2 regions of the Paenibacillus sp. JT31N11 genome follow, and region 2 is predicted to be linked to the other one. Evidence: predicted binding sites of a transcription regulator. Region 2 holds the regulator's gene; the other holds the start of a gene.
What was found. The regulator LexA, encoded in region 2, represses DNA repair genes until DNA is damaged. The targets are predictions, from matches to a motif close to CGAACATATGTTCG.

Region 1: addB (helicase-exonuclease AddAB subunit AddB) is a predicted target of LexA. The motif match lies at 4,139-4,152, and genes of this name have one in related genera.

The regions. Positions count from the first base shown of each region.
Region 1 is NZ_JBWDNQ010000002.1:680,737-691,847, forward strand. It holds gene addA (helicase-exonuclease AddAB subunit AddA) at 1-491, opposite strand, end outside; gene addB (helicase-exonuclease AddAB subunit AddB) at 491-4,069, opposite strand; gene AC0YNV_RS11345 (class I SAM-dependent rRNA methyltransferase) at 4,338-5,753, opposite strand; gene AC0YNV_RS11350 (Na/Pi cotransporter family protein) at 5,870-6,874, shown strand; gene deoC (deoxyribose-phosphate aldolase) at 6,801-7,532, opposite strand; gene AC0YNV_RS11360 (NUDIX hydrolase) at 7,525-7,962, opposite strand; gene mtaB (tRNA (N(6)-L-threonylcarbamoyladenosine(37)-C(2))-methylthiotransferase MtaB) at 8,124-9,515, opposite strand; gene AC0YNV_RS11370 (16S rRNA (uracil(1498)-N(3))-methyltransferase) at 9,520-10,308, opposite strand; gene AC0YNV_RS11375 (site-2 protease family protein) at 10,557-11,111, opposite strand, start outside.
Region 2 is NZ_JBWDNQ010000008.1:315,133-326,243, reverse strand. It holds gene AC0YNV_RS25855 (YdcF family protein) at 1-672, shown strand, start outside; gene AC0YNV_RS25850 (AAA family ATPase) at 841-1,827, shown strand; gene hflX (GTPase HflX) at 1,853-3,142, shown strand; gene AC0YNV_RS25840 (methionine gamma-lyase family protein) at 3,172-4,482, shown strand; gene AC0YNV_RS25835 (MerR family transcriptional regulator) at 4,544-4,954, shown strand; gene glnA (type I glutamate--ammonia ligase) at 4,989-6,317, shown strand; gene AC0YNV_RS25825 (hypothetical protein) at 6,584-6,955, shown strand; gene cdaS (sporulation-specific diadenylate cyclase CdaS) at 7,108-7,737, shown strand; gene lexA (transcriptional repressor LexA) at 7,848-8,468, opposite strand; gene AC0YNV_RS25810 (LysM peptidoglycan-binding domain-containing protein) at 8,658-9,035, shown strand; gene AC0YNV_RS25805 (DUF896 domain-containing protein) at 9,157-9,348, shown strand; gene AC0YNV_RS25800 (aldo/keto reductase) at 9,405-10,391, shown strand; gene AC0YNV_RS25795 (glyoxalase superfamily protein) at 10,448-10,798, shown strand; gene AC0YNV_RS25790 (hypothetical protein) at 10,933-11,111, shown strand, end outside.

The DNA of each region.
Region 1 (11,111 bases), on a different contig from region 2:
TCGCTCTCGCTTTCCTCGGCCTGCAGATAGTTCTCTTCGAAGATGGAGTCCAATACATCCATCCGCAGCAGCTCGGCCTCGGTTTCATTGGCGATGCGAAATCCGGGGTCAAGACCTATTAGCGGATAATATCGGCGAATCGCATCCAGACAGAAGGAGTGCAGCGTTGTAATCGAAGCCCGGCTCATCAGCGCCAGCTGGCGCTTCAAATGATCGGAGCCCGGCTGCCGCTCCAGCTCCTTCTCGAGCGCCATCCGGATACGCTCCTTCATCTCGGCCGCAGCCGCTTTTGTAAAAGTGGCAACTAACAGCCGGTCGACATCGGTATCATCCGAAATCTTGCGGATAATCCGCTCAACAAGCACTGCCGTTTTACCTGATCCTGCAGCTGCAGCCACAAGGACATTGGAGCCTCCGTTTACAATCGCCTTCCATTGGTCATCTGTCCAGATGCTGCCCTCAGGCTTTCCTGGCACGGTTAATCCAGCCACTACCCTTGTCCCCCTTTCTCATCCATATCAGTGAAGCCGTTCTTATTCAGTACCTGAATCAGATCCAAGCCGTGAGGGCCATCTTCCTCTTCAGCTGCGGCAAGCAGCTGCCAGACCTCGTCCTTTCCCGGTTTGTGCAGCTTGGAGAAGGCATTGCCTTCAATGAGCGGATCAAATTGGCAAACCGGTTTGTAGGCACAAAATTGACAAGGCGTCTTGGCGCCAAGCCGGTAGGGCGCAATTGCCACATCGCCGGCGGAGATCCGGTCTCCGATCCGGCGCAGCGTCCTGCGTACGGAATGCCGCAGCGTATCCCACTGTTCATGCGAAACGACTGAGGAGCTGCTGTAAAAACCGCCGTCCCGCTTGAGCGCCACAGGAAGCAGCTCCGAATAGCCGGATTCCAGCGCGCCATCCATCATTCTGGCCGTTGTTTCATCAGCCAGCACCAGCCCCTTAAGCTTGAACCGCTTCAGACGTTCTGCACCGGCCTTATTGCTGCTGAGCACATTGGAGGATGATATAAGCGGATTATGCACATGAAAATAAAGCACGCCTGCGGGCTTCGCCGGCTGCCCCAGCCACTCCGGCGCAGCGCTGAGCAGGACATCCAGATAGGTCAGCATTTGCAGCGCCAGCCCGTAAGCGACCTCCTCGAGGCGCAGCTGCGTAGCGCCAGACTTGTAATCAATCACACGCAGCAGCAGGCCTTCATCGGTTTGGGCCGCATCAACCCGGTCAATCCGGCCGGACATCTCAAGCATGCGGCCATTGGCCAATGGAATCGTTACCGGAGGCAGGGGACCATCCGGACCAAAGTCAATTTCGAGCCCAACCGGCTGGAACTGCGCGCGCCGCGCATGCTCGCCCAGAATAACGGCGGCTTGGCCGACTATATCTTTTAATTTGCGCGCGACATAACGGTGCCGGCTGCTGCTCAGCAGAATCTGCGATTGAAGACGCATGGCCAATTCTTCAACAACGATGGCGGACTCAGCCCGGATTTGCTCCGCACCGAGCATGCCCCATCTCTCCCCAAGTGACAGTGCAAGCCTGCTGAGGGCAGCGTGGAACAGCTGCCCGATATCCGGCGCTCCAAGCTGGAACAACTCCCTCTCACGCAGTCTTAGCCCATGGATGGCAAAATGCTGGAACGGACAGGAAACAAACCGTTCCATTCTGGACACACTGCCCTTAAGCAATGTTCCATAAAGCTGATCGGCGGTGGCCAGCGACAGGGAAGGCACGAAATTCGTATATTCCAGCGAACGCACAAGCCGTCCCAGCTTGTCCTGCCAGCGTGGCCGGACAGCAAACCAGTTGAAGGCTTCCCACCATGCCGGTGCGATGTCCGTACCTTGACGCCATGCGCGCAGCTGATTGATGACATATGAGAGCGTCCGCTCCGGATGGGAAATGAAAGACAGCTGCTCCTCCTCTTCCATCCCGGCAGCAGGCTCGGCGGCTATCCCCTTCTCCTGTATCCCTGGAAAAAGCTGCTTCATATGGCGCATAATTTCGGAGGGATGAAGACTTTTCCCTTCTTCATCCGCTACCGGCCAGCTGATCCACAAATAACGGCTTGCGCTCGTTAATGCGTTGTAAATCAGAAAACGCTCGTCAAGCAGTCTCCTGCGGACTCCCGGCGCCATCTGAAGCCCTCCGCTTCCCAACGTCTCCCGTTCCTGCTCAGTAAGCACGCCATCCTCCTGAATTCTATGCGGCATTACTCCATCGTTGGCTCCCAGCACATAACAACCGCGCACCCTTCCCGAACGGGTACGGTCTATATTCCCGACCAGCACCTGATCCAGCGCCGGCGGGACTGCAGCAAGCTTGAGACTCTCAAGACCTGTTTCGACCATACCCGCGAACAGGGGGACCTTCATAGACTCGTCCCCTGTCATTTCTGTCAGCTGATCCAGTATATTCATAACTCCGTCCCACAGCTGCCGGTGCTCACGGGCAATTTGGGTTTTCCCTTCAGCTGCCGCTTTGCGGCTCCAGCGCTCCAGTTGGTCAGGAGCATCAATTCCCATAAGAAGCTGATACAAGGCCTCGCACATCTGCCTGACGCTGCCCGCCTTCTTCAGAGACCTAGTAAACTTGTGGAGCGGCGTCACTACGGCTTCCCGCGCGGCAAGAACAGCCTCCAGCAGGCGGATATCCGGTTCACGGGCCTCCGCAGGATCGCCATCAAGCGTATCTCTCATCAAGGGCTTCCACTGGCTGCGGGTCAACCAGCGGTTACCGTCAATGCCTGCAGCCAGAGCGTAGTTCTCCAGAATGTCGAAGGATTCCCGTGTCAGTCTACAGTCGTCAGGCATGAGAAGCTCCGTTTTGATGCAGCGGAATACCGCCTCGTATCTCCAGCCATGAGCGGCAATTTCCAAAGCAGAGCGAATAAATTCCACAAGAGGATGATGCAGTGCGGCATCCTTTTGGTCAAGAAAATAAGGGATTCCGTAATCGGCAAACACGGCCGTTATGTAATCATTATAGTCCGGCGCATTTCGCACCATGACGGCGAGATCCCTGTAGCGGAGCCCTTCGTCCTGCGTTTTGCGGAAAATATCGCGGGCCACAGCCTCCACCTCGGCGCGCCGGTGAACGGCGCTGTGAAGCGTCAGCCCGACGCCATCCAGCTGCTCCTGCGTGAGCTTCAGCGGAGCGCGGTCATTGTAATGCCCTTCCAGATGCGCCAGCATCGGACTGCTGCGGTAACGCCAGGGCGTCCCGTCATTCAGAACCACCGGCTTTGCCACCGGAACATTATTGGCAAGCGCCAGCTCACGCAGCTTCAGGAAGGTCTCGGCAGTGGAGCGGAACATATCCAGCTCATGAGGTTGTTCCCCTGCCCCATATAACCGGTCAAGCGTGAGTGTTACTGTGATCTCTTCAGCTTGCCGCATCAGAGCTTCAAGCGCTTCGAATTCCTTGGGGGTAAAGCCGTGAAAGCCATCCACCCATATATGCGTCTGGCGCATCGAAGGCGCTTCGTGGAAGCCTCGAATCAGCCAGGATAAATAATCTTCAGCATCTATGTATAAACCGGTCAGTTCCTTGACCAGCTGCCCGCCAATCAGCTTCAGATCGTGAAGCTTGCGGCTAAGCAGCTGATTACTGCTCCCATAACCGCCCTCCGACAGGAATGTTTCAATATCTTCCGGTTCTATCCCGTACCGCTTCCATTCCGTCATCAGATCGCCAAGCCGTTCGATAAACCCGGGCTGCGACTCGCTTCCCTGATATAACTGCAGGTCATCGTGAAGCCGATGCACGATTTTGTACAGCAGCATGTTCTTGCCGTTCTCGCTGATTGGAACGAGGGCTGTTCCGCCTGTCTCCTGCATAACGCGGAAAGCCAGCCTCCTGAAGCTGAGCACCTGGGCCCGTATCGTCCCGCTCAGCTGTGACTCTCTCAGCAGGGCATATTCGGTTTGAAAAGTAGCCTGCTCCGGCACGAGCATTACAAGCGGCGGACCGCCCGGCTGCTCCAGCACCTGATTGCGTATCTCATCCAGACAGAACCGGGTCTTGCCGGTTCCCGATCTTCCTATTACCAATCGGAGCGCCATACGCTCACCCCTTCGCCGTTTCGATTCTATTATTCTATCATACCTGTATCTTGTTTTCATCCAAAAAAGCAAACATTTGTTCGCAATTCATTAGGTAAATCATGCATCTTATGAAAGCATCGGAAATTAAGACAGTTATCCCCTCCTGATAAGGCGTATCCACAGCTGCCTGTCTTGCCTGGAGGCATCCAAGCCAAAAAGCCGTCCCAGACAGCGTAGACCAGCGCTGCAGAAGACGACTTACCTTGGACCTTATTCGACTTGCAGTCTAGCGGCTGCGGACTTCAAAAATAGCGAACTTTAAATAGTGGCCTTCGCTAACTCCCAGAATTTGGGGGTGGTCCTTGCCGGCAGCCCGCCATTCGATCAGCCGCAGCTGCTTGCCCGCATCGACGGCAGCCGACTGGACCGTCTCGAGAAATAAATCCGGGCGCATATGGTAGGAACAGCTGGCCGTCACGAGGTAGCCTCCTTCGTTCACCAGCTTCATCCCATGCAAATTGATATCTTTATAGCCGCGGATCGCTCCCGGAACGGCGCTCTTGGATTTGGCGAACGCGGGTGGATCGAGAATAACGACGTCCCATGTCCGGCCTGCGTTCCCCATCGGCTTGGAGGTATCCGGCGTTTTACCGCCAGCCGCAAGTCCGGCCCTCCCGCGCTCCGCCCGCTCATCCAGCCCTTTCACCTGCGACCGCAAATATTCGAAGGCATCGGCGACCACAAATTCCACCCGGTCCTCGAAGCCATTGCGGGCCGTATTGCGGCGGGCAGTCTCGATAGCATGGGAGGATACATCGAGACATGTCACTTTCTTGGCTCCGTATTGACAGGCATGCAGTGTGAAGCTGCCCGTATGGGCGAAGCATTCCAGAACGGTAGCCCCGTCCCAATAAGGGAAAGTAACGGCTTTACCGTTCGCATTGACGGGAACCCGTGTGCTCTCCTGCAGATCCGCCAATGCTCCCGTGTCATCGGATGCTTCATCGGGTGATCGCTCTTCAAGCTTGATGCCGCTGCGCCATCCCCAGCCCTTCATGAGGGGAGCGATGGATGAGCGGTTCTCACGCTGGTCGAAGAAATAGCCGGTTTTCTGCCCCTCGATGATGTCCACCTCAAGCAGCAGTCCATTCTCATGAATATCCACGATGCGCGGGCATTCCCCGTAGATGACTCCTGTCCTCTCTTCCAGACCCTCAAGCGCGCGAACCGATACATCGCTGCGCTCATATATGCCCTTCGGCGTGAAAACAGCAGCCAAGGCGGCCGTAATGGCCTCCCGCCGGGCATCCATGCCAAGCGTCAGCAGCTGCACCACCAGCACATCGCCAAAACGGTCGACAATCAGCCCTGGCAGCCTGTCCGCTTCGCCATAAACAAGGCGGCAATCATGATCCAGTACGAACCGGCTGCGGTGCAGCGCGCACTGCTCGAAGCGTTCACGGAAAAAATCTTCATCCATGGCTTCAATCGGTTGATAGGAAACAATTCTTACTGTAATTTGCGACTGGGGATTCCAATAACCCGTGGCCAGATACCGCCCCTGGTGGCTGTGAAGATCTACCAAATCCCCGGGAAGAGCCTCGCCTTCCATGCGGTCAATTTCACTGGCATAAACCCAGGGATGGCCCTGCTCTACTCTTTTTTTGCGATCACGCAGCAGTATTGCTTTGGGGTGTTTCATATCCTGCTTCCGCCCTTCAAATGGTCATTGCTTGTCATGGTTGTCCGTTTTTACGCATATGTATCGATACAACAGCCGGTCTTTTATTATATGAACGTAAAAGGAGTTCTGCCTTCATGATTCACTCCATTATTGCGCCTATGCTGCTTGGTTTTGCCTTGTTCATGCTGGGTATGAAAGCGATGGAGCTCGCTCTCCAGCGCTCGGTCGGCAAGCATCTGCACCTCGTGCTGCAGCGATCAACAGCGACGCCGCTGCATGGTCTTGCCGTCGGAACAGCAGCAACGGCCGTTCTGCAAAGCAGCACGGCCGTCACAGTCATGTCGATGGGACTTGTCAATGCCGGTCTGCTCACTTTCCCGCGCACGCTCGGCATTATTCTTGGCACCAATATCGGAACCTGCCTGACAACAGAGCTGATCGGACTGAACATTAACCGCCTGGCTTGGCCCCTGCTTGCTGCGGCATGCGGACTTTGGCTGGTGACGGCGCTGATCGGAGAAATGAAGCTCATGCCATTTCGAACGGCCAACTACTCCACCAACACAGGAGGGGCAGCCGGACATCGCTGGTTTCAACCTGTCCGTAGCGCCGCCGTGATTATAGCCGGTTTTGCTCTCCTGCTGATCGGGATCAGCGTGATGCAGTCCATTGCCCCGGCCGTTCAAACAAGCGGCTTGTTCAGCACTTTTCTGAACCGCGCGGAGGACAGTGTACTCTGGGGGCTGGCAGCCGGGTTCGTATTAACAGCGGCAGTGCACAGCAGCGCCGCCGTCATCGGTATTATTATGGGTCTTACATCCGTTGGCGCGATGCCCGTTGAAATCGGGATTGCCGTTGTAATTGGCGCGAATGTGGGCACCTGTGTAACAGCCCTTCTTGCGTCGCTTGGCGGCACCAAATCCGGCCGTTTTGTCGCATGGTCCCATACCGCCCTGAATGTTGGCGGCGCTGCGCTATTCGCCCCGTTTGTCGCGGAGCTGCAGGCAGTATCCGCCTGGATGAGCGCGTCCCCGGCGTCACAAATCGCCCACGCTCAAACGATTTTTAATATAATGAGCTCCCTGATTGCCCTTCCGCTCTGCTATCACCCGGCGCTGAAGCGGTTGACTCCGGACTGACAATCGCGATTCCCGCACTCGTTCCGAGCCTGTTCGCCCCGCTGCGCAGCATCAGGATCGCCGTATCCCTGTCACGGATACCGCCGGAGGCCTTGACTCCGGTACCGGCTGCAACGGATGCCCGCATCAGCTTGATATCCGCTTCCGTTGCTCCTCCCGGACCGAACCCGGTCGAGGTTTTCACATAATGGGCGCCAGCAGCTTCGGCTGCAAGTGAAGCTTCGACTTTTTGCCGGTCATCCAGAAATCCCGTTTCCAGAATAACTTTGACGATCGCCCGGTTTTCCACCGCTTTCACCACAGCAGCGATATCTCTGGATACGCTATCCAAGCGCCCCTCCAGGACTGCTCCGATTGACAGCACCATATCGATCTCCCTGGCCCCATCCTCAACCGCATTGACGGCTTCGAACACTTTTACCTTCGTCGCCATCGCTCCCAGAGGAAAACCGCAAACGGCGCTGATCGCGACATCGCTTCCGGCAAGCTGCTTCCGGCAAAATGCAACCCATGATCCATGCACGCAAACGCTGTAAAACTTGTAGGCGATGGCTTCCTTGCACAGCTGCAAAATATCCTGTTCCGAAGCGGACGGCTTCAGCAGGGTGTGATCAATAAAACGGGCCAGCGATGAATCCGGCGTCCAAACTTCAACCATTTCCGCGCACCTCCAGGCCGAGCAGCTTAAGCGCTCCCGACAATATACGATCATTGTTGTTATAGCCTGATTGACGCTGACGGCGCCAGGCCTCGGAAGGCTCAAACCATTCAACCCCGCGGATTTCCTCCACCTGGGCCTGCAGCTTGCCTCCAACCGCTTCAACGAGGTAATAATGCACCTCTTTATCCACAGAGCCTTTGGTCTCGTGATTGTACTTATACTTAATTTGGTCGATGGGAGCGATTATAACGCCTTCCATTCCCGTTTCCTCTACGATTTCACGCAGAGCCGTTTGTTCGACTGTCTCACCAGGCTCCATTTTTCCCTTGGGAAGCGAGATTTTGCCGTAACGGTCCTGAATTAATTGGATTTGCAGCCCGCCGTCAATACGGCGAAATACAACGCCTCCTGCCGAAATTTCTTTCATATACGCTTCCCCTCCGCTATTCAGGTGGCCTCACCTTAAGGCGCATGAATGCCTTCGGCCTGGTGCTGTGACCTATGTAGAGCAAGGATTCTCTTCGCAGCCCCATACTTCAGGGCGGATAAGAATCCTCGCAATTTTAAAATATGAATGAAACGCTCCGCCTAAGCTCTTAAGGCTTCAGGCAGGGCGGCAATTTCGGAATCCAGCTGTTTCGATACCGGAGCTTCATTGGTTTCCAGAACACGGACAAGCTGACCAAAGCATTCGTTAACACCAGCCTCAGTGATTTTTACCCGGCACAGCTGGCCGATAAGCAGCTCCGAACCTTCGAATACAACCTGCAGGTAGTTGTCCGTGTAGCCCATAACGCGTCCCGTTCCAGGTGCACCCTTGTAATCGCGCTCGGGAATGACATCCAGTACCTCGCCGACATATTTCCTGGCGTATTCAAGCTGCATTTGCTCCGAAAGATCAATCAGCTTGTGGACACGCTCATTCTTAATCTCTTCATCCACCTGTTCCTCCATCCGGGCCGCAGGCGTACCCGTTCTTCTGGAATAAGGGAACACATGCATTTCCGAGAACTTCAGCTCTTCCATCAGGCGGTAGCCATTCTCGAACATTTCCTCGGTTTCCCCCGGGAAGCCGACAATCACATCTGTCGTAATTGCCACACCGGGCATAGCCTGATGCAGAAGACGGATCTTCTCGGCAAATTCTTCAACCGTATATTTGCGGCGCATGCGCTTGAGCACGGTATCATCGCCTGCCTGGAGAGGAACATGAAGATGGCGGCACATTTTGGATGAACGGTTAAGCACGTCGATCATGGCATCATCGATTTGGCTTGCTTCAATGGAGCTGATGCGGATGCGCTCAAGTCCTTCGATCTTGTCCAAATCCCAAAGCAGATCCGATAACCGGTAATTTTCCATATCATCGCCGTACCCGCCGGTATGAATGCCGGTCAGAACGATTTCCTTGTATCCGGCAGCCACCAGCTGACGTGCCTGATTAAGCACGCTCTCGGGGTCGCGGCTGCGGGAGAGCCCGCGGGACCAGGGAATAATACAGAAGGTGCAGAAGTTATTGCAGCCCTCCTGGATTTTCAGAAAGGCACGTGTACGGTCGGCAAAGTCAGGAACATCCAGCTCTTCGAACTCGCGCGTTTTCATAATATTGCGGACGGCGTTGACCGGTCTGCGGTCGGCCTGGATTTCACGGACATGGTCCAGTAATTTGTCCCTGCCCTGCGTGCCGATTACCAGATCGACGCCTTCAATAGCCAGAATCTCAGCCGGAGATGTCTGAGCGTAACAGCCTGTCACGGCAATTACAGCATCCGGATTACGCCGGATTGCACGCCGGATAATCTGGCGGCTCTTCTTGTCGCCCGTATTGGTTACCGTGCACGTATTAATCAAATAGACATCAGCAGTCGTCGTCTCAAAATCAACCTGCTCATAGCCTTCATTCTTGAACAGCTGCCAGATCGCTTCCGTATCATAGAAGTTTACTTTACAGCCCAATGTATAAAATGCAACCGACGGCATGTCGTTATTCGCCTCCCATTTCTCCGGATTCGTACATCAGGCAGGCCAGGCCTACCATCGCCGCTGTCTCGGTACGCAGAATGCGTTTGCCGAGCCCTACGATAACGGCGCCAGCCGCTTCCGCCTCCTCGGCTTCCCGCTGTGTAAATCCGCCCTCAGGGCCGACAATCAGCAGTACGCTAATCCGGGTTGATTTCCTGTCCACCATCCTGCCGCTTTCTTCAAAAGAACGAATCGCATCGCGCAGTCCTGCGCCTGCCGATCCGCTCTCCTTCTCATAGCAAAACAGCACCAAATCATAATGGCTGAGCTCATGCATCAGCTGGCGCCAGGATAATACCGCCTTCACTTCCGGGATGCGGCTGCGGTGAGCCTGCTCTGCCGCTTCCTTGGCTATTTTGCTCCAGCGCTCCAGACGCTTCGTTTCTTTCTTCTCATCATATTGGACGATAATCCGCTGCGATTGGAACGGTATAAAGGCAGCTGCGCCGATTTCCGTTCCTTTCTGAATGACCAGCTCCATCTTATCGCCCTTCGGCAAGCTTTGCGCTATCGTAACGGACCATGCCGGCTCACCGTTCATCGGAAGCCATTCCGCAACAGCCGCTTCCACCCGTCCTGCCTCCGCCGTGCGGATAACCGCTCTTGCCGTACGCTCGGCGCCATCGCTGACAATAAACTCATCGCCCGGCTTCATTCGCATGACACGCAGGGCATGATGGGCATCCTCGCCGGTCAGATATACCAATTCGTCGCCGGCAAGCTGCTCCGGCGCTACAAAATATCGCTGCATGCTATTCAGAAACCCTTCGTTATCGATTGTTGAAACAACAAAGACGGAGCATAAAAAGAAAGGAGCTGCACCGGCTTGCGGCGAGCAGTATTCTTCCCTCAAGAAAAACCAGCAAAGATAGAGAACATAACCAACCCTGCCGATAATTCAAAAAAACTCCAACCTTTATCATACACGTTTTAGATCAGCCGCGCCAGAGCCTCCCTGTTTTTGGTCATGGCACGGGAAGAGTGCGGCAAAGTCTGGAATTACGTTCTCGTGTAACCAAGGAAATCCAGAATAAAGCTTTGCCAGCTGACCGGACTGAAGAACAGCTCATAGAAATTCTGCAGGCCTTCAATGATACTGCTTGATTGGGAAAACAACGGATCCAGCGTAACTGCCCGGAGCTGCGGAATAAAGATGATCAGCAAAAAAACAAACATGCCCCAATGGACGTTCTGGTCCATTTTGAATCTGACCTTCAAAGGAACGAGGTCTTGAATGATCCGATAGCCGTCAAGCGGAGGAATCGGAATCAGGTTGAAGATGAACAGCATAAGGTTAATCGTGATCAGATAATACAAAAAATGAATAATCGCCCTGTGCACGCCGATCGAGCCTACGTCCATCAGGCCCGTTTGATTCAATACATACAGCAGTAAAATGCCAAGCGCCGCGGTAACCAGATTGCTCAGCGGCCCCACTGCAGAGACCACAATCCCCATCAGTCTCGGATTCTTGAACTTACTGCGATTGACCGGTACAGGCCTCGCCCAGCCGAATCCGGCGATCAGCAATAGAATCATCCCGAAAATATCGAT
Region 2 (11,111 bases):
GTTGTGAAGTCAAAGCCGCGCGCCAAAAAGCGATCCCGCAAAAAATTCCGCATGATCAGAATTATTTTGCGAATCGCTGTTTGGGTGGCGGCATTTGCTGCGTTCTGGTTCGGTTACTTGTTCTGGCTCATCAACAGCTATGAAATGCCAAAGCCGATTCCCAAAGCCGATGCTGCGATCGTGCTTGGAGCGGCGTTGTGGGATAATGTTCCGAGCCCTGGACTAAAGGAGCGGCTTGATTATGCGCTAACCTTGTACAAGCAGGGCATAACGAAGCAATTTATATTAACCGGCGGACATGACCATAACGGATCGACAATTACAGAAGCGGAAGGTATGAAAAACTACCTGGTCGCAAAAGGAGTCCCGGCTGGCCAGTTGATCCTTGAAAAGGATGCAAGAAGCACCTATGAGAATTTACTGTTCAGCAAACCGCTTGCCGAAGGGAAGGGCTGGGACAGCCTGCTCATCGTTACGCATGATTATCATTCTGCGAGGGCAGCTGACATTGCCAAATATGTTGGCTATTCTGATGCAGTGGTAGTGGGCTTCAAATCGCAGGTGCTTTCCGTCGCGAAGAACCAGTCGCGTGAATTGTTGGCATTCACCAAGTGGAAGCTGGATTCTCTGCTGCTGCGCTTCGGTCTTCAGTCTCCGGATACACCCTTCTAAACACCATTTAAACATCATTCCCGACCTTGTCTTTGGAAACTGTTAATATGGCTGGTTTCGCTAGAATACAATGGATCAAGCGGCGCATGCGAGCTTTAAGCGGTCCTTGTATCCTCTCGCACGCATGATGACCGATTATGTGGATGCGAAGGATGGGTGATCGTATAGATGAACGAACGTGTCGTATCTTCAGGGCAGTCCGGTACTTCCAGGCCCTCAAGACAAATCAATGTCGTGCTGCGCGGCCAGGAGCCTAATGCGGCTGCAAGCTCCGCCCAGACGCTGGAGACGGAACCTGCCGCATCTGCCCTTAAAGCTATTCCTGCCAACGACCCGTACGCCGAGATTCAACGCGAGCTCGATCCTATGGTGGGACTTGAGAATGTCAAGCTGCTGGTTTATGAAATTTTTGCGCTGCTTCAAATCAGCAGAATGCGCTCCGATGTAGGCTTGTCCGGGGGATCGCATGTTTATCATATGATATTCAAAGGCAATCCCGGAACGGGAAAAACGACCATTGCCCGCATCATAGCCAAACTAATGAACAAAATGGGCGTTCTTACAAAAGGACATTTGATTGAAGTGGAGCGGGCTGATCTGGTTGGCGAATATATTGGCCACACGGCACAAAAAACGCGTGATCTCGTGCGGAAGGCTCTGGGCGGCGTGCTTTTTGTAGACGAGGCGTACAGTCTGGCCCGGGGCGGAGAAAAGGATTTTGGCAAGGAAGCCATCGATACACTTGTCAAAGCCATGGAGGATCACCGCAATCAGTTTGTGCTGATTCTGGCCGGTTACCCTCTGGAAATTGAGGATTTTCTGATGACCAATCCAGGCCTGCCGTCACGTTTTCCGATCCAAATTGATTTTCCCGATTATTCCATCGATCAGCTGATCCAAATCGCTGAGCTGATGGCCGCCCAGCGGGACTATACCTTAATGCCACAATCGCTCTTCAAGCTTCGGCAGCATCTTATGCAGGAGAAGACGGCTTCCCTGTATTCGTTCAGCAATGCCCGTTATGTCCGCAATTCGATCGAGAAGGCTTTTCGTTATCAAGCGGTGAGATTGTTGAATCAGTATCAGAGCGGTTCTCCAAGTAAAATGGAATTAATGGCTATCAGGCCCGAGGACTTGAAATGGGAACAGAAATAAAGGCCGGAAAGGGTAGGCGCTTGATATGAGACAAACAACATATGATACAGACAATGAGCTGCGCGACCGCGTCATACTTGTCAGTCTGGTTACTTCCGAGGTAAAGAGAGGGGACGCCGATCCCGAGCTGTCCCTTCAGGAGCTTGTGAGCCTGGCGGAGACGGCTGGAAGTGACGTGCTCTCCACCATGACGCAGAACAAGGAAACAAGAGACCCGAAGTGGTTTATCGGCAAAGGGAAAGTGGAGGAGCTCAGGGCTGTAGCAGAGGAGCTTGGCGCGACTACAGTGATTTTTGACCAGGAGCTGTCCGGGGCGCAGGTGAGAAACCTGGAAGCGGCGCTTGATCTGAAAATCATTGACCGTACTCAGCTGATTCTGGATATCTTCGCCCAGCGCGCCAAAACCCGCGAGGGAATTATCCAGGTGGAGCTTGCTCAGCTAAGCTATTTGCTGCCGCGTTTGTCCGGGCAAGGCAAGAATCTGTCGCGTCTGGGCGGGGGGATTGGCACGAGAGGTCCCGGTGAAACAAAGCTGGAAACGGACCGCCGGCATATACGCGATCGAATCAACGATTTGAAGTCTGTGCTGGATGAGCTTGTCCGTCATCGCAACCTGCACCGGGAACGCCGCCGCAAGTCAGGTGTCCAGCAGGTTGCCTTGGTGGGCTACACCAATGCGGGAAAGTCCACGCTGCTTCGCGAATTGACCAAGGCGGATGTGTATGTGGAGGATCAGTTGTTTGCCACGCTTGATCCGACCTCGCGCAGCTTGGAGCTGCCAAGCGGCAAAGAAGTAGTGCTGACCGACACTGTCGGCTTTATTCAGAATCTGCCCCATGACCTGATCGCGGCCTTCCGGGCCACGCTTGAAGAGGTGCTCGAGGCGGATCTTGTGCTGCATGTCGTCGACAGCTCATCCCCCATGCGGGACGAACAGATGGCTGTGGTGGACAAGATCCTTACGGACCTGGGTGCAGCAGGAAAGCCGCAGCTGACGATTTTCAACAAAATTGACAAATACAACCGCGATGAATTGGGGATGCTGCCCACCAAGGGGCTGGATGCTCTGGAAATCAGCGCATTCTCTGCCGATGATCTGCTTCGTTTGCGAGAAGCCATCCAGGAGAATATGACGGGAGACACGCGGACATTTGTGCTTCCGGCGGAACGCGGCGATCTGATCGCTTTAGCTTACCGGACCGGAGAAGTTACGAAGCAGGAAGTGGACGGCGATTTGCTCAGACTGACTGTTGAATTAAATAAACAGGATTATGAAGTGCATGGGTACAAGCTGGAAGCCTATTCCGAACAGTAGAGGTTCTTCAAGAGCCTGACAGCACGGATATGATCAGGGGAGCGACAAAACAATTGGTTGAGCAGGAGAATAAGGACTGGAGAACACTTGAGCAGTGGGCGGATGCCGCCGAGGACCAAGCTGCTCCCGTGTTTCGCAGGATGGACAAAATTGCCGAGCGGAATCAATGGAAGGTCATTAAGGCCTTTCAAAAACACCGCGTCAGCGACTTTCATTTCAATGGATCTACAGGGTATGGCTATAATGACCACGGACGTGAAGTGCTTGATCTGGTGTATGCCGATGTTTTCGGGGCAGAGGCGGCGCTGGTGCGTCCGCATTTTGTCTCAGGCACGCATACGATCAGCTGCGCCTTGTTCGGGCTTCTGCGGCCGGGTGACGAGCTGCTGTACATAACGGGAAGACCGTATGACACGCTGCATAAGGTGATCGGCAAACCGGATGACGGGACGGGTTCTCTTCAGGATTTTGGTATTCGGTATGCGGAGGTGGATTTGACCGCAGATGGCTCCATTGATTGGGACCGGGTCACCGCTAGCATTTCCGGGAAAACCAAAGTAATCGGGATTCAACGCTCCCGCGGATACGAATGGCGTTCCTCCTTCACGGTGGCTGAAATAGCCGAGATGGTGAAACGGGTAAAGGCAATTAAGCCGGAGCTTCTTGTCTTTGTCGATAACTGCTATGGAGAATTTACGGAAGAACTGGAGCCGACGGAAGTTGGAGTGGATTTGCTTGCAGGCTCGCTGATCAAGAATCCGGGAGGCGGATTGGCTCCTACAGGCGGTTATGTGGCCGGAACGAAGGATGCGGTCGACAAAACGGCTTACCGGTTGACAGCGCCGGGAATCGGCGGGGAAGTCGGCGCTACGCTCGGTACGCTGCGCGCCATGTTCCAGGGATTGTTTCTGGCGCCGCATCTGGTTGGACAAGCATTGAGAGGCAGCGCGTTTGCGGCTGCCATGTTCGAGCGTATCGGCTTTGAGACCCATCCATCGTGGGACGCCAGACGTACTGATCTCATTCAGGCGGTGCGTTTTACAAATACGGAACAGCTCATCGCATTCGTCCAGGGGATTCAGCGCGCTGCTGCGGTAGATTCCCATGTAGTTCCCGAGCCATGGGACATGCCGGGCTACGAATATCCCGTCATTATGGCAGCGGGAACGTTCATGCAGGGGGGGAGCTTGGAGCTGTCGGCAGATGCTCCGATTCGTGAGCCATTCATTGCTTATATGCAGGGCGGGCTTACATATGCCCATGTCAAATACGGTGTTCTGAAGGCCTTGTCGACTCTTGCAGAACGAGAGTTAATTGTAATTAAACCTCACACATCTTGACAGATTTTTGGGAGAGGGGTACAATAGGGGCATATCTCGGATACTGGAAGGTTGATGTGACATGGCTGACGATATACGTAGAAATATGGCGCTTTTTCCAATCGGAATCGTCATGAAACTAACCGATCTGACTGCTCGGCAAATTCGTTATTACGAGCAGCATGAGCTGATTATTCCCGCACGTACGGGGGGCAACCAGCGGTTATTTTCGTTCAATGATGTGGAAAGGCTGCTGGAAATCAAATCACTCATTGAGAAGGGCGTCAATATTGCCGGTATCAAGCAGGTCATGAATCCCGTTTCCAAGGAATCGGAGGAAGCGACCGTCCTGAGTGAGCAATCTGAGGTGAAGCGTCGTGAATTGTCAGACGCACAGCTGCATCGTCTGCTGAAGCAGCAGCTGCTGGAGAAGAGACCGGGCAAAGCCTCCATGATTCAAGGCCAACTGTCTCGATTCTATAACAAAAAGTAAAATACGCACTACTATTCGAAGAGGAGATGATTGAGTGAGCTACACCAGAGAGGACATCCTGCGTGCGACCAAAGAAGAGAATGTTCGATTTATCCGACTGCAATTTACCGATCTTCTGGGAACGATCAAGAACGTGGAAATTCCTGTAAGCCAACTGGAAAAAGCCCTTGATAATAAAATGATGTTTGACGGTTCCTCCATTGAAGGTTATGTCCGTATTGAGGAATCCGATATGTACTTATACCCCGATCTGGATACTTGGGTGATTTTTCCCTGGGTTGCTGAAGATCGGATTGCCCGATTAATCTGCGACATTTATATGCCTGACGGAACACCTTTCGCCGGAGATCCCCGCGGCATCCTGAAACGGGCGCTGAAAGAGGCTGCAGAATTGGGCTATTCCGCAATGAACGTTGGGCCAGAGCCGGAGTTCTTCCTGTTCAAAACCGACGACAAAGGTGAACCCACCACCGAATTAAACGACCAGGGCGGATATTTCGACCTTGCGCCGATGGATCTGGGCGAGAACTGCCGCCGCGAGATCGTACTTACGCTTGAAGAAATGGGCTTTGAAATTGAAGCTTCCCATCACGAAGTCGCACCGGGGCAGCATGAGATTGATTTCAAATATGCTAATGCCATTAAAGCGGCTGACCAGATCCAAACGTTCAAACTCGTTGTTAAGACCATCGCCCGTCAGCATGGATTGCATGCTTCCTTTATGCCTAAACCGCTGTTTGGCGTAAATGGTTCGGGAATGCACTGCCACCAATCCCTGTTCAAAGGCAAGGAAAATGCGTTCTACGACGAGAACGACAGAGTCGGGTTAAGTCAGGATGCGCGTTATTACATGGCTGGTGTTCTCCGTCATGCCCGCGCATTCGCAGCTATCACGAACCCGACTGTCAATTCCTACAAACGGCTGGTTCCAGGTTACGAGGCGCCAAATTATGTAGCTTGGTCCGCAAGCAACCGCAGTCCGATGATTCGTATTCCGGCGTCGCGCGGCCTCAGCACCCGTATTGAAGTGAGAAATCCGGATCCCGCTGCCAACCCTTATCTGGCGCTGGCGGTTATGCTCAGAGCCGGTCTGGATGGTATCAAAAGCAAACTTCCGCTGCCGGCTCCAACCGATCGTAATGTCTATATTATGACGGAGGAAGAGCGTATCGACGAAGGTATTCAAAGCTTGCCTGAGAGTCTCAAGGAAGCGCTCGATGAAATGCTGCGCGATGACATTATCTGTGACGCGCTTGGCGATCATGCACTTGCTCATTTCTTTGAACTGAAAGAAATTGAGTGGGACATGTACCGCACACAGGTTCATCAGTGGGAACGCGATCAATATTTGACTCTGTACTAAAACCGGAAATCCCTTGGCGCTATTAGCGTTGAGGGATTTTTTTCTTTGGGGGTATATAGATAAATGACAGCTCACTCAGGATAGCATCCCCCATAGTGCCCCCAAAATGCCTCTTGATCGTTTAATACTCGAACAAATCCTGTTCACCTTTCCTTGGAACGAGGCGTAATAATATGCCGCTTGTCTGGTTAAGACTAATAACTCAAAGAAGTGCCTTCAGCATGAGAATATGAACAATTTCAGCAGGACGAAAAGGAGTTATCAATGTGGCAGAAAAAAGCATCCTTGCCTATTTCAAGAGTCCGGAGCAAGCGGAAAAAGCTTTGAAGCAGCTTCAGGCTCTTTCGATTGCAGATGGTTCGATTGAACGGATCGATGGATATCCCGGAGATGGGATTAACCGCTCTGGAAACCCGGTTACCAGCAGTATTCCGGGACTTGGCTATTTGACTCTTGGAAAGGATGTTGGAGAGCCGGATGCAGGCATTCTGGCTGCAGCAAGTGTCAGCGCGAGCGGTTACAGTTCTGGAGGACCGGAGAACAGAGTGACGGGGTATGATATTTTATTGACTGTTGTCATTGAGGAGAAGGATTATGACAAAGCGTTGAAAATAGTCCAAAGCAGCGGTGCGTTATAGCTTGCTCCTTGACTGGTATTCATTCCCCGCGAGCTTCGGCTGGCGGGTATTTGTTCGTTGAATGTCATAATTAAATTGAAGCTTCTCGTCAATACTAAAGTACCATGGACGGGTTTGGGCGGTAAAAAATTAAAGTGTGCGGGGTGTATGAAATGGGGCAGGGCAATTGCGATGAGACTCCTTTAAAAGAACGGCTGAAACAGCATATCCACCTTATTGTCAATGAATCACAGCGTATTTTGGATCAAATTGATGCTGAAAATCACTGTCTTCTGAGTGACTTTGATAATATTGGCAGAACTTTTAAAGAAGTTGAATCCCTGGCCGCTTCATTCTATCTGCAATGTTATCTATCCTCATTTACATCCAACTATTTGGATCTTTCCATATGCATTCAGAACCTTATGGAGCGCCGGCACGGGGCTTTGATTGTTATCGAGAGAAATGATAACCTGGATGCCATCATCCATTCCGGGGTTGCGCTTGTGGCCAAATTGAGCTATTCCCTGCTGGAGGCGATCTTTTATCCGGGAAATCCGCTGCATGACGGGGCTGTTCTCATCAAGTCCGATCAAATTATTTCCGCCGCTAATGTCCTGCCTGTATCCAATGCATCGGATGTGGACAAGAAATTTGGAATGCGGCATCGCGCAGCGATCGGACTGACCGAAATAACAGATGCGCTTGTACTGGTTGTATCGGAAGAAAGCGGGGATGCGTCCTTTGTCTATAAGGGAAAACTCCATCCAATAAAGACAATGGTCATGCCAACGACGGTCTAAATGTATTTTTGAGTACTTTGAGGTAAACCTGAAGCTAGCCAATATGTAAAACAAAAAGAGACTGGCGAAGCCCTAAAGGCAACGCCAGTCTCTGCTTCATGAGAACTCGCTTAGTGAATATCGCGGAAAAGTCCGATAACTTTACCTAAAATCGTTACATTGCGAAGCCGTATCGGCTCCATTGTCGGATTCTCCGGCTGCAGCCGGATATGATCGCGTTCACGATAAAAGGTTTTCACCGTCGCTTCGTCATCTTCCGTCATCGCAACCACGATGTCGCCGTTGATAGCGGATTGCTGCTGCCGCACAATGACATAATCGCCGTCCTGAATGCCTGCGTCAATCATGCTCTCTCCCATTACGTTAAGTATGAAGACATTATGATCGCCGACTTTGCTTGAAGGGAGAGGATAGTAATCCTCAATGTTCTCGGTAGCTGTAATTGGCACCCCTGCAGTAACCTTGCCCACAATGGGAACTTTGGTGATTGCGATTGGAAAAGGAATCTCATTGTCCGCTTGATCCAATATCTCAATCGCTCTCGGTTTCGTCGGGTCACGGCGGATTAAGCCTTTCTTCTCCAGACGGTCCAAATGTCCGTGAACGGTTGAACTTGAAGCAAGTCCTACAGCTTCACCGATTTCCCGGACGGATGGGGGATATCCCTTCTCCCGCACCTCCGTCTTGATGAATTCCAGAATCGCCTGTTGGCGGTTCGATAGTTTCGACACCAGAATCACTCCAAAGGTTCATTTGTGTCAAATTATAACACAGAACCGGAGTTCGTACAAACATAAGTTCGAGAAACAAGAGTTCGTATTTTATGGGGAACAAATGTTCCGAAAACAGTTGACTACAAACGGGTGTTCGTGTTAATATCGGTTTATCGAAAACAGAACAAACGTTTGGGGTGCTGAGAAATGATGATAACAATATCTTCTTACTCTTCTATGAATTCAGAGAATAAAGCTGATAAAGGTTACGTGAAATCTGCATCAGATAAAAGCAGGCCAAAGAAGCTGGTGATGCGGATGATAGCGGCAATATTGTTTTTCTCCCTCTTATTCGTTGGTTTTTCTATAATGCATGGAAGTGCAACGAGCGAGCATCCTGCGGAGCCCGCTGCGGGCGAGAAAGTCATCTCGATCAGTGAGGGCCAGACACTTTGGGAAATAGCAGGGGACTTGCGTAAGGAAGGCGAAGATATCCGGCGAATCATTTATGACTTGAAGGAACGGAACAACCTGACTTCCAGCACACTTATGGCCGGACAAACATTGATTATACCAGCGGACTGATGCAGTCCGCTTTTTTTATTTCCATCTACAGGACAAAGGTCGTATTTTCTTGACAATAGAGGATTAAAAATGTCAAAGTAAAGGGTGAATGTTTACAGCATCATGAGAGGAGCGTATCGGTTTGGAAGAGCTTATTGCAAGGATTAATGAGTTGTCACGAAAAAATAAAGCTGTCGGATTAACTCCGGAGGAAACAATCGAGCGCGATGCTCTGCGTCAGAAATATCTGGAGAACTTCAAGCAAAATTTCAAGAACCAAATCGAAACGATTAAATTTGTGGAAGATGAGGAAGAAAGCGGCGGCAAGCATTAAAACTGCTTGCGGCAAGCCAGGTTTCACCAAATAATAAGCAGGGTGGGGTTATAACGATGCAAATCAAGCTGCTTGGACGCAGTGGACTTGCCGTTTCGGAGCTTTGTTTAGGGACGATGAGTTTTGGAAATACAACAAGTCAAGGCGATTCCATTCGCATGATCCATCAGTTTATGGAGCAGGGCGGCAATTTTCTGGATACGGCGAATGTCTATGTTTCCGGCCGATCGGAGGAGATCGTAGGCGAAGCGATCAAGGATTTTCGCTCAGAGGTTGTGCTGGCAACGAAAGTGCGGATGAATACCGCTGACCATCCCAACGGGGCGGGCGTCTCGCGCAAGCATATTATGCAAAGCGTCGAAGAAAGCCTGCAGCGTCTGCAGACTGACTATATCGATTTGTATCAGGTTCATGTATGGGATCATCTGACTCCTATAGATGAGACACTTCGCGCTCTCGACGATCTGGTCACTTCGGGCAAGGTCCGTTATATCGGATGCTCCAATTTTTTTGCCTGGCAGCTGATGAAATCCCTTGCTGTTAGCGATGCCAACCGCTATGTCCGGTTTATTTCCATTCAACCGCAGTATAGTCTGGTCAGCCGTGAGATGGATCGGGAAATGATGTCGCTTTGTCTGGAGGAGAACGTCGGCGTTATTCCCTGGGCTCCGCTTGGTGGAGGATTTCTGACGGGACGTTATTCCAGGGAAGAGCCCACATCGGGAAGATTGACGTCAAAGGTTGGAGAAAGTTCATGGGGTCTGCGCGCAACGGAACGTAACTTTGCCATCCTGGATGCCGTCCAGGCAGCCGCTCATGAACTGAACAAGACACCTGCACAAATCGCTCTCGCCTGGCTGCTGCAAAGAAAAGGTATCACATCGCCGATATTCGGAGCCAGCACATTGGAACAGTTCTCGGAAAATATGGGGACTGTGGGCTGGACGATGCCAAGTGAAATATGGAATCGGCTGGATGAAGTTAGCTCGCTTCCTTCCGAGTATCCGAATCGTTTCATCGCCAAATTCGCCCGGCCTTTTTAATTCTTTTTCAAGAGAATGAGAATGTTTTGCACAAAGTCTTGTGATTGGGGGGCGCAATGAAGGTTAAACGAATTGTCGCCAATATAGATACCCGGAATATTGCAGCTGCCAAAAGCTTTTACCAGGATGTTCTCGGCCTCGATTTGTTGATGGATCATGGATGGATTGGAACCTATGGTTCTGATGAGCAAATGGGCATTCAAATTAGTTTCGCCGAGCACGGGGGTTCCAACACGCCTACGCCTAATTTGTCCATTGAGGTCGATGATGTCGATGCTGCATTCGAACGCATGAACAGAGCCGGATTTACGATCGAGTATGGTCCGACTGATGAGCCTTGGGGCGTACGTCGTTTCTATGTCCGCGATCCGTTCGGCCAACTTGTTAACATTCTTGCTCATATTTAATTTGATGCATGTCATTCATTCAGGCGAATGGATGGAACAGGAATGGCACAAATACACGCAGCAGACGGGTGTAAAATTCAAGAAATTGCTTACGATGCAAGTTTTGCTTCGCAAAACTTTTAGGAGGAACGTAATTGTCAAGATCCTGGGAACGAAAGGTTCAGAAGAACCAGAGTCAACTTAACAAACAGCGCAAGAAGCAGGGCATGGCGCCTCTGATGGCAAGCAAGACAGCGAGCAGTCCGATTGATACATATAAAGGGCGCAGTCTTCTAATGCCTGCCTTTCTTCTGGTCTTCACGGCAGTCTACGC